4 regions of the Streptomyces sp. NBC_00557 genome follow, and region 4 is predicted to be linked to each of the others. Evidence: riboswitches for the same ligand, from Rfam matches in the RefSeq annotation. Region 4 holds a riboswitch; each other region holds the start of a gene.
What was found. Region 4 has a riboswitch for cyclic di-AMP ahead of OG956_RS13640 (C40 family peptidase). Riboswitches for the same ligand answer to the same signal wherever they lie in the genome.

Region 1 (3,234 bases), 1.1 Mb from region 4:
CTCGGGGTGCTGGCTGACCTTGGTGGCGACGACGACACGGTCGCGGTTGCCGCGGGACTTGATCCACTTTCCGAGGACCGTCTCGGACTCGCCGCCCTTGTGGCCCTCGATCCAGGCCGTGTAGGAGTCGGCGGTGTCGATGAAGTTGCCGCCGGCCTCCGCGTAGGCGTCGAGGACGGCGAAGGAGGTCTCCTCGTCCGCGGTCCAGCCGAAGACGTTGCCGCCCAGGCAGAGCGGGAAGACCTCGAGGCCGGAGGAACCGAGTGTGCGCAGAGAAGTCATGCTCCAAGTCAACGCCGGCGGTGGATGATCGCATTCCGCCGCCGGCGTGGGAATCCCGCGAGAAGAGCGGTGCGGCTCAGGGGTTGAGGCCCTTGTCGCGCAGCCAGGGCGCCGGGTCGATCCCGGTGGCCTGCCCGTTCGGGTGGACCTCCAGGTGCAGGTGCGGGCCGGTGACGTTGCCGGTGGCGCCGACGCGGCCGATGACCTGGCCGGTGGAGACCTTCTGGCCGACGGAGACGTTGATCGAGGACTGGTGGCAGAACCACAGCTCGGTGCCGTCGTCCAGGGTCAGGACGGTGCGGTAGCCGTAGGCGCCGGCCCAGCCCGCCTCGGTGACCGTGCCGCTGTGGACGGCCTTGATGAGGGTGCCGGTGGGGGCGGCGAAGTCGAGACCGGTGTGGTAGCCGGACGACCACATCGCGCCGGGCTGTCCGAAGGTGCCGGTGATCGTGTACGACACGACCGGCAGCGTGTACTGCTTGGCCAGCTCGGCCAGCCGCTTGGCCTCGGCGGCCTTCTCGGCGTCGGCCTCCGCCTTCTCCTTGGCGGCGGCGGCCTTGGCGGCGGCCTCCTTCTCCGCCTTGGCGGCCGCGTCGGCGGTCTGCTTCTCGGCGGCGGCGAGCGCGGCGGTGGTGGCCTTGCTGTCGGCCTGGCCCCGCTGCTGCTCGGCCTGGGCCATGATCCGGTTGCGCAGCGCCTCGCCCGCGTTGCCGGTCTCGGCGCTGTCGGTGGTGGTGCCGACCTTGCTGAGCCCGGTGGCGGCGGCCTCGGGAGCGGAGGAGGAGTCGCCGAAGATGTGCTCGACGGAGTCCAGGTCCGGCAGGGAGATGGAGACCGGCGGCTTGCCGGTGTTGGCGCTGGCCATGCCGCCCGCGCCGACCGCGGCCATCACGCCGACGCCGAGGACGGTGGAGCTGCGCGCGAAGCCGCCGCGCTGCTTGGCGACCCGGTGCCGGCCCCGGACCGGGGCGACGGAGTCCTCGGTGGGGTTCCACTCCTCCCAGGGGCCCTCCTCGGCGCGGTAGGCGCCGTAGCCGAAGGTCTCCGGCTCGGCCTGCTGGGGCATGAAGGGGGCTTCTGGGGCGGGCCGGTTGGACGCCACTCGGGCGTGCTCCTTTCCTTCCTCCGCCTACCGGGTTAGCTGACGGGTTCGGAGCAGGAAGGTCTCCTACGCGCGTATACCGGTCGTGGACTCTGCGAGTTCACGACGGCATCCGCGTGATTCACCCCAAGGTGGTGGTTCCCCGGTTCCCTCGCGGGATTCGGCGCGTGCGCACGGAGCCGCCTCTTGTGACGGCTGGGACGACCGCGCTGCGTTATCGAACGTTAATAGACCTGACAGGCACTTTCCAAGCCGTTCGGCTTGATCATTAAGGTTTCCGGCCGGGGACTTACCGGCCAAGACTGCGGAAAAAGGGGCGAGTTGGTCAGCGAACAGCAGCATCGGTGTTTTTGATGGTGTCTCAGATGTTATGCGGACGGCGGTCGTCCGGTCACTCTTGGTGAGGGACGGCCGGGGATGGCGTCGGGCGGCCTTCGGACTGGTGTATGCTGGAGTCACAACGACGCGGGGTGGAGCAGCTCGGTAGCTCGCTGGGCTCATAACCCAGAGGTCGCAGGTTCAAATCCTGTCCCCGCTACTGAAGGCTCAGGGCCCGGAAACCAGCTGGTTTCCGGGCCCTGGGTGTTTTCCGGCCCAGGGTGTTCCCCGGCCCGGAGTGTTCACCCCAGCAGGTGGGCGTTCGGCGCCTTGGCGAGGTCCTCCAGCTCCGGCAGGACGACCACCTGCGCGCCCCCGCCGGCCAGCACCCCGGTCCCGTCGGCCCCCGGCACGAACGTGTCCGGCTCCTGCCACGCCGTGACCACCCGCCGTACCCCCGCGCGAAGGATCAGCTCGGCGCAGGGGGCGGGCCGCGAGGCGCGCCGGGCGCAGGGCTCGAGGCTGCTGTAGACGGTGGCGCCGGCCAGGCGCGGGTCGGCCGGATCGACCTTGGCCAGCGCGGCCTCCTCCGCGTGGACCACCGCGTCCCCGCCCTCCCGCGAATGGCCGCGGGCCAGTTCCGTCCCGTCGGCGGCGACCACCAGCGCACCGACGCTGAACGCCGTCTTCGCGGGCGGGCACAGCGCGGCCAGCTCGCAGGCGGTGCGCAGCCAGTGCCGGTCGGCGGCGGTGGGCAGCGGACCGCTGCCGGGGGCCGTGGGCTCGTACCGCATGAGGACCACGTCCTCGATACGGCGGGTCTCGGTGAGCCGCAGCCGGCCGGCCTGGTAGCCGCCGGGCCCGAACAGGCGGGGCGCGGCCGGGTCGCCGACGAAAAGCGGCGCGAGGACCAGCTGCAGTTCGTCGGCGAGGCCCTGCCGCAGCAGCTGGGTGTGGACCGTGCCGCCGCCCTCGACCATCAGCCGCCGCACCCCGCGCACGTCGTGCAGGTGGGACAGCAGCGCCCGCCAGTCGAGGCCGGGGCCGAGCGGGACGACGTCGGCGACGTCGCCGACCCGGCCGGCGGCCCGCTCCGCCCCCTCGTCGGTGGTGTAGACGAGCTTGTCGCCGCCGGTGTGCCAGAACCGCGCGCCGGGGTCGAGGTCGCCGGTGGCGGTGACGGTCACCTTCAGCGGGTACTCCGGTCGGCCCGCCCGGACCCGGGCCGCGCGCCGCTCGGCCGAGTTGACCAGCAGCCTCGGGTTGTCGGCGCGGATCGTGCCGGCGCCGACGAGGATGGCGTCGACGGAGGCCCGGACCGCGTCGACCCGGTCGAAGTCGGCCGGGCTGGACAGCAGCAGCCGGTCGGGGCCGGTGTCGTCCAGGTAGCCGTCGAGGGAGACGGCGGCGGACAGCAGCACGTACGGGTACGACATCGGCGCGGTCTCCCTGCGGGGTGGCGTGACTTGGTTCAAGTTTTAAACAAACTTACACTGGCGGCATGACGACCCGCTGGCTCAGCCCCGAGGAGC
Region 2 (3,234 bases), 180 kb from region 4:
GACGTGGCGCGCGTCGTCGGAGGAGTGCGGGCGAGGCGGGTCAGCCGGCCCGGTGGACGACCGCGTCGCACAGCTCCAGCAGCGCCGCCTTGGCGTCGCACTCCCGCAGCGGGGCGAGCGCGGCGCGGGCCTCCTCCGCGTACCGGACGGTGTCCCGGCGGGCCTGCTCCAGCGCGGGGTGGGCGCGCAGCGCGGCCAGCGCCTCGGCGTGCCGGGCGTCGTCGCTGAGGTCCGAGTCCAGCAGCTCGCACAGGGCGATGTCCTCGGGCAGCCGCAGGCGGGCGGCGCGCTCGCGCAGCCGGAGCACGGGCAGCGTGGGGATGCCCTCGCGCAGGTCGGTGCCCGGTGTCTTGCCCGACTCGTGGGAGTCGGAGGCGACGTCCAGGACGTCGTCGGCGAGCTGGAAGGCGACCCCGAGCCGCTCGCCGTACTGGGTGAGCACGTCGACGACCGTCTCGTCGGCGCCCGACATCATCGCCCCGAACCGGCAGGACACGGCCACCAGCGAGCCCGTCTTGCCGGCGAGCACGTCGAGGTAGTGCTCGACCGGGTCGCGGCCGTCGGAGGGACCGGCGGTCTCCAGGATCTGGCCGGTGACCAGCCGTTCGAACGCGAGGGCCTGCACCCGGACCGCCTCGGGGCCGAGGTCGGCGAGGATCTGGGAGGCGCGGGCGAAGAGGAAGTCGCCGGTGAGGACCGCGACGGAGTTGCCCCAGCGGGTGTTGGCGCTGTCCACGCCGCGTCGCACGGCCGCCTCGTCCATGACGTCGTCGTGGTACAGCGTGGCCAGGTGGGTCAGCTCCACGACCACGGCCGACGGCACGACGCCCGGCGCGTAGGGGTCGCCGAACTGGGCCGCGAGCATCACGAGCAGCGGCCGGAACCGCTTCCCGCCGGCCCGTACGAGGTGCTGCGCTGCCTCCGTGATGAACGGGACCTCGCTCTTGGTGGCCTCGAGCAAGCCTTCCTCGACAGCCGCCAATCCGGCCTGGACATCGGCTTCCAGAGCCTGGTCCCGCACGCTCAGCCCGAACGGCCCGACGACGGTCACGAGGGGTCTCCTGTCTGCTGGTGTCTACTGGCGATTACACGGTTTGTCGATAGGTCGCTGCCATCACTCAAGTCAGCGTATCCGGTCCCTGTTCGATCACCGATAGCGCCCACCGGTCCAGCCCGGGTGCTACCGGGCCATGACCGGTATGTTTTCGATCAAGTGGTAAAAACGTACATTCATCGACTTAACAGGAACCCACCCGCTTTGTCGCGAACGACAGGCGGGCGGAGCCTCCCCGTGCACCCTCCTCCATGCCGCCGCGATCACCTACGGCATCGGCAGACATCGCGATCACCACGACAACGACGGGCACCATGCCACGGGTTCCGCCACTCAGCCGATCCACGCAAATCCCTCATGTCGGATTTGGAATACTTTGTTATTTCGTGAGTTGGGTCACGCGCCGCCTCACAGGCGGGAACCCGCCGCACCCCTCTCCCTCTTTGCCCGGGCGGCGAGTTGAGACTTGGCAACCGCAAAGGATCAAGTACCCCACACGGCATCGATCAAGGCCAAATGGGGCATTATGTGACGCAGACACTTGTTCCCGGCGTGTGCTCTCGCATACCTTCCCGGCCGTCGGGCGGACGCCGAATCCTGCCGCCGCCCGCTCACCCATCCACGGACCATTCGTACGGCAGGAGCGGGGGACCCAGGTAAGTCGCCGGACCGGTCGGCACCGCACCGGTACGGCTAGGGGTGAAGCCGTGTCTCCTTTGGGCACGGCCGGGCACCTCCCCGCCCGAACCCGACAGCTCACCTCGCAGGCGTCGGAGAGGAACGTCCCCATGCCTGCAGCCGCTCGGCACCGCCGACCCCGCAACAGCCGCCTCGCCCGCGTCCTCGCCGCCGCCGGCACCGGCGCCGCCGTACTCGCCCTGCCGCTCATCGGCGCCACCAGCGCCTCCGCGGCCACCACCAGCGGCACCACGACCCCCGCCACCCCCGGCGGGTACCGGAACAACCTGGACGGCTGGATCCGCCAGTCGCTCGCGATCATGTCCCAGAAGGGCATCCCCGGCACCTACGACGGCATTTACCGCAACATCATGCGGGAGTCCTCCGGCAACCCGAACGCCGTCAACCTGTGGGACTCCAACGCCGCCGCGGGCATCCCGTCCAAGGGCCTGCTCCAGGTGATCGATCCCACGTTCAAGGCGTACCACGTGGCCGGCACCTCCTTCAGCCCGTACGACCCCGTCGCCAACATCACCGCGGCCTGCAACTACGCCGCCGCCCGCTACGGGTCCATCGACAACGTCAACAGCGCCTACTGACGGCCCTCCACACACCTCCACAGCCCACTCCCTGAGGGCCCCTGCGCCTCCACGGGCCCGCCCCTGAACGGTCCAGCGACTCCGGCCGCCGCCGGCGCCGCGGCCGCTCCGACCCCGGCCGCCCGGCACGTTCCCCGCACCTGACGGACGGGGGTGTACCGGGCGGCCGCCGGGCATCCGGCACGCGTGCGCGTGCGCGCGTACACGCGCACACGCGGGCCGCGCGCGGCCTTCGCCGGGCGGCCGAGTACCGATGTGCCGGCGGCCGGTCCGTCCGGTGCGCGAGGGTCAGCGGACCGGAAACAGTCGTTCGAGGGCGACGGCGACGCCGTCGTCCTCGTTCGACAGGGTGATCTCGTCCGCCACCGCCTTGAGTTCGGGATGCGCGTTGGCCATGGCGATCCCGCGCCCCGCCCAGTCGAACATCGGGATGTCGTTGGGCATGTCGCCGAACGCCAGCGCCTCCCCCGCCGCGACCCCGAGACGCTCGGCGGCCAGCGCGAGACCGGTCGCCTTGGTCACCCCGCACGGCTGCAGCTCCACGGTCCCCGGCCCGGACATGGTGACCGTGGCCAGCGAGCCCACCACCGCGCGCGCCACGGCCGCCAACTCGTCGTCCGACAGGACGGCATGGCGCAGCAGCACCTTGCTGATCGGCGCGCACCACAGGTCGTCGCGCCGGCCGACCCGGACCGCCGGCAGGGTCGGGTGCGGCATCCGGTACCCGGGCTCGATGAGCGTGAGCCCCTCCACGCCGTCCTGGTCGACGGCCGCGTAGACCTGCCCCACCTCGGCCTCGATCTTGCCGAGCGCGGTCTCGGCGAGCTCCCGGTCCAGCCGGACCGACCACAGCAGCCGGCCGCTCCCGGCGTCGTAGACCTGTGCGCCCTGTCCGCACACCGC
Region 3 (3,234 bases), 3.9 Mb from region 4:
CCGGGGAACTGGCCCGGATCCGTGCGCTGACGGAGGAGATGCTGGTACGGCACACCGGGCGCACGGCCGGACAGGTCCGCCGCGACCTGGAGCGGGACCTGGTGCTGGACGCCCCCGCCGCGGTGGAGTACGGCCTGGTGGACGCCCTCGTGCCCGCCCGGCGGGGCACCCCGGGCGCACCGGACGCGAGGTGAGCCGCCGATGCTGCCGGACCTTCCGCCGCTGCCCGCGCTCACGCGCGCCGAGGGCGACCTGATCGACCGTTATCTGGAGGCCGCCGACCTGCTGGGCCGCGTCAATCCCGCGCACGGCGGCGACACCTATCGCGGGCTGCGCGCAGCCCAGGCCCTGGTGCGCAAGGCCGCAGAGCTGCGTGACGCCCTCGCGCTGATGCACCAGCGGGGCGAGACGGAGCTGCACGGGGACACGCTGGCACGGGCCCTGCGGGTGCTGGACGGTGAACGCCGGACCGCACGCGTCGCGCTCCCGCCGGACGGCGTCGGCTGATCCGGACGCCCGCGCGGCCGTACCGGACCCCGGCGTCGACGGGAGCCGACCGGACGGGAGTTGAAACGACCCGAACGACGTACCGCCGACCGGTGTATATCCGGATCGTTTTCCGGGCCTCCCGACTTGCGCACCGCGCCCGTCCGGGGTGCGCGGAGAGGCGCTTAACCCCAGGTCCGAGGGTGTGTCGGGGATCTGACGATGTCTCGAACATCACGTGGTCCACCCGAACGGGCGAGTGGTGAGTAACGCCACAAATTCCCGGATGCGTTGGGATTTTCGGACCGGCGTGGGTGAAGATCCCGTCCGACGACAAGCCCCCGCCGACCGCGGCGGGGCGGTCCGGGCGGACGCCGAGTCCTGCCGCCGCCCGGACGACCGGTCGACAGGAGTGGATCGGCAGGAGTGGAGGACCCAAGCAAGACGGGTCGCCGGGACGGATGTCCGTCCGCGCGTCACAGAGCCCTCTGTGCGCCGCGGCCGGGCGGAGGTTCCGAGCAGCCCTTGGGGTGAAGCCGCGGCAACGCGGCCGGGCAACTTCGCCAGCCCGAATCCGACAGGTCATCCTTCACAGGCGGCTGACGAAGGGTTGCGCATGACTGCGCTCAATCGTGTCCCGTCGCTCATGGCCCGGGCCGGTACGGCCTCGGCCCTCACCCTCGCCGCCGTGGGCGGCTCGATCGCGGTCCCCGGGCTCGCCACCGACGCCTCGGCCGCGACCCTGGCCACGAAAGCACTGCACATCGCGGCCTCCAAGAAGGGGGCGCCGTACCAGTACGGGGCCACCGGGCCGCGCAGGTTCGACTGCTCGGGGCTGACGCTCTACTCGTTCAAGAAGGCGGGCAAGACCCTGCCGCGTACCGCCGCCGCGCAGTACAACCGGACGCACCACATCTCCGCCCGCAGCCGCAGGGCCGGCGACCTGGTGTTCTTCCACTCGGGCTCCTACGTCTACCACGTCGGCATCTACGCCGGACACGGGAAGATCTGGCACGCACCGAGGACCGGTGACGTGGTGCGGCTGCAGAAGATCTGGACCAGGAGCGTCTGGTACGGCCGGGTCAACTGACCCGGGCCGTCACGGCGGGCCGGCCCGACGGTCCGGCAGGGTGACGCCGGCTGCCCCGGCCCGGCCCAGGCCGGCCGACCCGCCGTAGCGCAGGAGCGGCTCCAGCAGGAGGGCCGCTTCCGAGCACCGTCGGCGCCACCCCGGTGCCCGCCTGGAGCCCACGGGCGGGCCCGGGGCCGACGCGACCTCCTGCCGGCCGCGGAGGCTCCTCAGCGCCCCGGCCGCCCCGTCTGCCGGCGTAGCGACCGGCCCACCGGGGCACCGCGCCTGATGCGCCGTCCGGCGCGCCCCGACGGACCCGCGCCCCGGCGTGCGCCGCGACGCCGCACCGGTCGCGGGCGCCTTCCGGAGCCCTGCAGACGCGCCCGTTCGGCCACGATGGGCCGTACGAACGCCGTACCCCTGTCGAAGGCCTGTGCAGCCGGGTGGGCCGTATGAACGCGGGGCATGAGCGCCCTCGACGCGCCGTCCCCTCTCCGCGCCCCGGAGCAACGCCTCCCCGCCACCCCGCCCCGCCCGCTGGGCTGCCGTGCCCCTGCCGGCCGGCTAGCGGGTCCGTTCCGCCGGGAGGATCCAGGGGAGTTCGATGAAGACCGTCTTGCCGCCCTCACGAGTGGGACGGACGCGGAGTCTGCCGCCGCACTCCGCGGTGAGCCAGCGGATGATGACCATGCCGCGTCCGTTGTCCTGCTGGACGGCGGCGGGCAGTCTCTTCGGAAAGCGCGGGTGACTGTCCGTCACGCCGATGCGAAGCTGTTCGTCGCGGTCCAGGGCGATGTCGACCGTGAAGGTGGGTGACTGACCGAAAGTGTGCTGTACGGCGTTCGTGGCGAGTTCGGAGACGATGAGTCGCACCGTGTCGGCCGTCTCGGTGTCCGACGGCAGGCCCCACTCCGCGAGCGTGCCCACGACGTAGGTGCGGGCCGCGGAGACCGAGGCGGGATCGCTCGGCAGAGTGACGGATGCTTCCAGATGGTCTGCCATGGCGCGGTCGTCCCTTTCCCACGGGACCGCAGTCCGACACGGCGCGGATGGTTCGAGTACGGTCCCGGACTGGTGCTTGCTCGTCAGCCTGCCACCACCGGGCAGGTCACGGGGAGCGATCCACCAAGATATGCATATATCTGTCGCCCGAAGCGGTGAACTCTGCGACGCGAGACCGTATTCGGGCGGCCCGGAAGGAGTAAGGAGGAGCCCATGCAGAACGGGCCGGCCGTGCGCCGCCGCAAACTGGGCGCCGAACTGCGCACGCTGCGCACCGGTGCCGGGCTCACGAGCGGTGAGGCGGCCCGGCTGGTCGGCTGGCACCAGTCGAAGGTCAGCCGTATCGAGACCGGTGCCAGCGGCGTGAAACCAGCGGATGTGCGGTTACTCCTCGACGCCTACGAGGTGCACGACAGGCAGCTGCGCGAGCTGCTGCTGATGCTGGCCGGCTCCGGCGACACCGGCGACCGGCACCGCTGGTGGCACGCCTACCGCGGGGTGCTGCCGCCCACCTACCGGGACTTCATCAGCCTGGAGTCGCAGGCGAGCACGATGCGCACCCTGGAGACCACGGTCGTGCCCGGTCTGCTGCAGACCCCCGAGTACGCCCGCGCGGTGACCCGGGCGGCCGTGAAGGACCTGGACGACAGCGACCTCGACACGCTGGTGGAGGT
Region 4 (3,234 bases):
GTCGGCGACGAACTGCGCCTCGTCGTGCTCGTTGTCGGCGACGTAGCCGGTGATGCGGGCGCCCTGGCCGGCGTTGGTCCACAGGTTCTTCGGGCGGCGGGACTCGTTGCGCTCGATGACCGCGTTGGCGGCGGACAGGATGGTCTGCGTGGAGCGGTAGTTCTGCTCCAGCAGGATCGTCGTCGCGTTCGGGTAGTCCTCCTCGAACTGGAGGATGTTGCGGATCGTGGCGCCGCGGAAGGCGTAGATCGACTGGTCCGCGTCACCGACGACGCACAGCTCGGCGGGCGGGATGTCGTACTCGCCGGGCGGGGTGTCCTCGTCGTGCTCGCCCGTACCCACCAGCTCGCGGACGAGGGCGTACTGGGCGTGGTTGGTGTCCTGGTACTCGTCGACCAGGACATGGCGGAAGCGGCGGCGGTAGTGCTCGGCCACGTCCGGGAAGGCGCGCAGCAGGTTGACCGTCGTCATGATCAGGTCGTCGAAGTCGAGCGCGTTCGCCTCGCGCAGCCGCGACTGGTAGAGCGCGTAGGCCTGGGCGAGGGTCTTCTCGAAGCCGTCGGTGGCCTGGGCGGCGAAGTCCTCCTCGTCGATCAGCTCGTTCTTCAGGTTGCTGATCTTCGCGCTGAACGACTTCGGCGGGAAGCGCTTGGGGTCGAGGTCCAGGTCGCGGCAGACCAGGGCCATCAGGCGCTTGCTGTCAGCGGCGTCGTAGATGGAGAAGCTGGAGGTGAAGCCGAGCTTCTTGCTCTCGCGGCGCAGGATGCGCACGCAGGCGCTGTGGAAGGTCATCACCCACATCGCGTTCGCGCGCGGGCCGACGAGCTGCTCGACGCGCTCCTTCATCTCGCCCGCGGCCTTGTTGGTGAAGGTGATCGCGAGGATCTGGCCCGGGTGCACGTGCCGCTCGGCGAGCAGGTAGGCGATGCGGTGGGTCAGGACGCGGGTCTTGCCGGAGCCGGCGCCGGCGACGATGAGCAGCGGGGAGCCGGAGTGCACGACGGCGGCGCGCTGGTTGTCGTTCAGCCCCTCCAGCAGGGCCGCCGAGTCGAGGGCGGGGCGCGGGGCGCCGTCGCGGTAGTGGGTGTCCCGGTCCGGCGGCGCGTCGAACTTCCCGCCGAACAGATCGTCCGGAACCGGCTCCGGAGCGTGATCGTCCTCGGGCGGCGGCGGGGGCTCCTCCTCGTGCCCGCGAGGGGCCTGGAGGTCCGCCAGGAAGCTGTCGTCAAAGAGGCTGCTCATCGCTCTACGAGTCTAGGGCGCGCCACCGACAACTGGTCGCCGTCCCGTAAAGACGACGGTCACAGGCGGTACGACATGTCCCTCACGCTGCGGAATCACCCGATGACGGGGCGGCGATCCCGGCGGCGGATCACAAAAATGTATCGGACATATCACGCACCAACCTTCACAGTAGTCACACGAGTTGGCTAGGTTGCCGTCAGGCCGCGTGCGCGGCCTCCGCCGAGTCCGGCGCGCCCCTCGGCGCGCGGAGCCGGGGACCCAACCGATCCCGGGGTGAATCGGCCGACTCCCGAGGGGACGACGCCGTAGGGCAACCCTTCCGAACCACCGCCCGAACCCGACAGCTAACCCGGTAGGCGGCCCATTGGAAGGAGTCGCCTCCCTTGGCGTCGCACCGCAAGCCGCGCCCCGGCGGGACCTCTGGCGCGGGCCTCCGCACCCCCGCCCTCGCCACCGCCGCCCTCACCTCCATGGCCGTGTTCTCGCAGACCGCCGAGGCCGCCCCGAGAACCGATCACGCCAAGCCCAGCCTGGAGGAGGTCGAGAAGAAGGTCGACGACCTCTACCGCCAGGCGGAGTCGGCGACCGAGAAGTACAACGCGGCCAAGGAGCGGACCGGCAGGCAGCGGGGACGCGTCGACGCCCTGCGCGACGAGCTCGCCCGGCGCACCGAGCGCCTCAACAAGGCACGCGAGGAGCTGGGTTCCTTCGCCGCCGCCCAGTACCGCACCGGCGCCGCCGCTCCCGGCACGGCCACCTTCCTGCTCGCGAACGACCCGCAGGACTACTTCGACCAGAGCCAGCTGATGAACCGGCTGACCTCACGGGAGAAGCGCGCGGTCGACGCCTACATCGGCGAGCAGGCCGCGACCATGAAGGAGCGGCGGCAGGCCTCCGACAGCCTGCGCACGCTGGACGCGTCACAGCGCGATCTGCGCACCGCCAAGGCCACCGTGCAGCGGAAACTGGCCTCCGCGCGCGAGCTGCTGGCCACGCTGACGGCCCAGGAGAAGGCCCGGCTGGCCGCCATCGAGCGGGAGAAGCAGCAGGAGGCGGCCCGCAGGGCGGCGGAGCTGGCGAAGCAGCAGGCGGCCCGGCAGCAGGCCGACTCGTCCTCGTCCACGGCGTCCGCCTCCGGCTCGGCGGGGTCCACGGCGTCCAGCTCGTACGACACGAAGGCCGAGAAGGCGTTGGCCTTCGCCCGCGCGCAGCTCGGCAAGCCCTATGTGTGGGGCGCCACCGGCCCGGACTCCTACGACTGCTCGGGCCTCACCCAGGCCGCCTGGAAGGCCGCCGGCGTCACGCTTCCGCGCACCACGTACGACCAGGTCGGCGCGGGTACCACGGTCTCGCTGGCCGATGCCCGGCCGGGTGACCTGATCTTCTTCTACGACGACATCAGCCACGTCGGCGTCTACATAGGCAACGGCATGATGATCCACGCCCCGAAGCCGGGCGCGTACGTCCGCGAGGAGTCCATCTACTACGGCGGCGAGTCGATCATCCACAGCGTGGTCCGCCCCGGCTGACCGGGCCGGCCGGGCTCACCGCACGCGCGCGTACGGGCGTTTTCGGATGCCCACACGTGCGTCGGGCGTTTTGCGATGCCTACGTGCGCATACAGGCGTTTTCCGACGCCCACGCGCGCGTACAGGCGTTTTGCGATACCCACGCGTGTGTGTACGGGACATTCCATCCACGCGCGCGGCCGGTGTCTTCACCTGCACGCGCGGGTGGCCCGGGTTGTCGCCTCCACGCGCGGTGCGCGCGCGTGCCGGCTTTCCCCTTCACGCGCGCGTGCCCTTGCCGAACCGGAGCGCGACGCCTCCCTAGCATCGGCACATGCCCGGCATCTCAGGTCTGCGTGCGTGGTGGGCGGAGCGGTCCCCCGCGGCCGGGTCCGCGGTGATGGCGACCGGCATCCTGTCGATCGGCCTGCATCTGACCGGTGCCGAGACCGTGTCCCGGGCGGTGTTGGCGCTGGCCTGG

Region 1: it holds a riboswitch for cyclic di-AMP, as region 4 does, so the genes downstream of both, OG956_RS18510 (M23 family metallopeptidase) here and OG956_RS13640 (C40 family peptidase) in region 4, are expected to answer to the same signal.
Region 2: it holds a riboswitch for cyclic di-AMP, as region 4 does, so the genes downstream of both, OG956_RS14520 (transglycosylase SLT domain-containing protein) here and OG956_RS13640 (C40 family peptidase) in region 4, are expected to answer to the same signal.
Region 3: it holds a riboswitch for cyclic di-AMP, as region 4 does, so the genes downstream of both, OG956_RS31410 (C40 family peptidase) here and OG956_RS13640 (C40 family peptidase) in region 4, are expected to answer to the same signal.

Annotation. Positions count from the first base shown of each region.
Region 1 is NZ_CP107796.1:4,302,568-4,305,801, reverse strand. Features, by position in the region: gene OG956_RS18515 (aldo/keto reductase) at 1-282, opposite strand, end outside; gene OG956_RS18510 (M23 family metallopeptidase) at 359-1,384, opposite strand; cyclic di-AMP (ydaO/yuaA leader) riboswitch at 1,394-1,560, opposite strand; tRNA gene OG956_RS18505 (tRNA-Met) at 1,849-1,922, shown strand; gene OG956_RS18500 (dihydrofolate reductase family protein) at 2,005-3,138, opposite strand; gene OG956_RS18495 (MarR family winged helix-turn-helix transcriptional regulator) at 3,204-3,234, shown strand, end outside.
Region 2 is NZ_CP107796.1:3,422,703-3,425,936, forward strand. Features, by position in the region: gene OG956_RS14515 (polyprenyl synthetase family protein) at 41-1,051, opposite strand; cyclic di-AMP (ydaO/yuaA leader) riboswitch at 1,668-1,839, shown strand; gene OG956_RS14520 (transglycosylase SLT domain-containing protein) at 1,843-2,331, shown strand; gene OG956_RS14525 (HAD family hydrolase) at 2,620-3,234, opposite strand, start outside.
Region 3 is NZ_CP107796.1:7,109,821-7,113,054, reverse strand. Features, by position in the region: gene OG956_RS31420 (ATP-dependent Clp protease proteolytic subunit) at 1-194, shown strand, start outside; gene OG956_RS31415 (hypothetical protein) at 202-507, shown strand; cyclic di-AMP (ydaO/yuaA leader) riboswitch at 970-1,099, shown strand; gene OG956_RS31410 (C40 family peptidase) at 1,103-1,576, shown strand; gene OG956_RS31405 (ATP-binding protein) at 2,123-2,560, opposite strand; gene OG956_RS31400 (helix-turn-helix domain-containing protein) at 2,774-3,234, shown strand, end outside.
Region 4 is NZ_CP107796.1:3,247,355-3,250,588, forward strand. Features, by position in the region: gene pcrA (DNA helicase PcrA) at 1-1,242, opposite strand, end outside; cyclic di-AMP (ydaO/yuaA leader) riboswitch at 1,453-1,621, shown strand; gene OG956_RS13640 (C40 family peptidase) at 1,629-2,774, shown strand; gene OG956_RS13645 (tellurite resistance/C4-dicarboxylate transporter family protein) at 3,088-3,234, shown strand, end outside.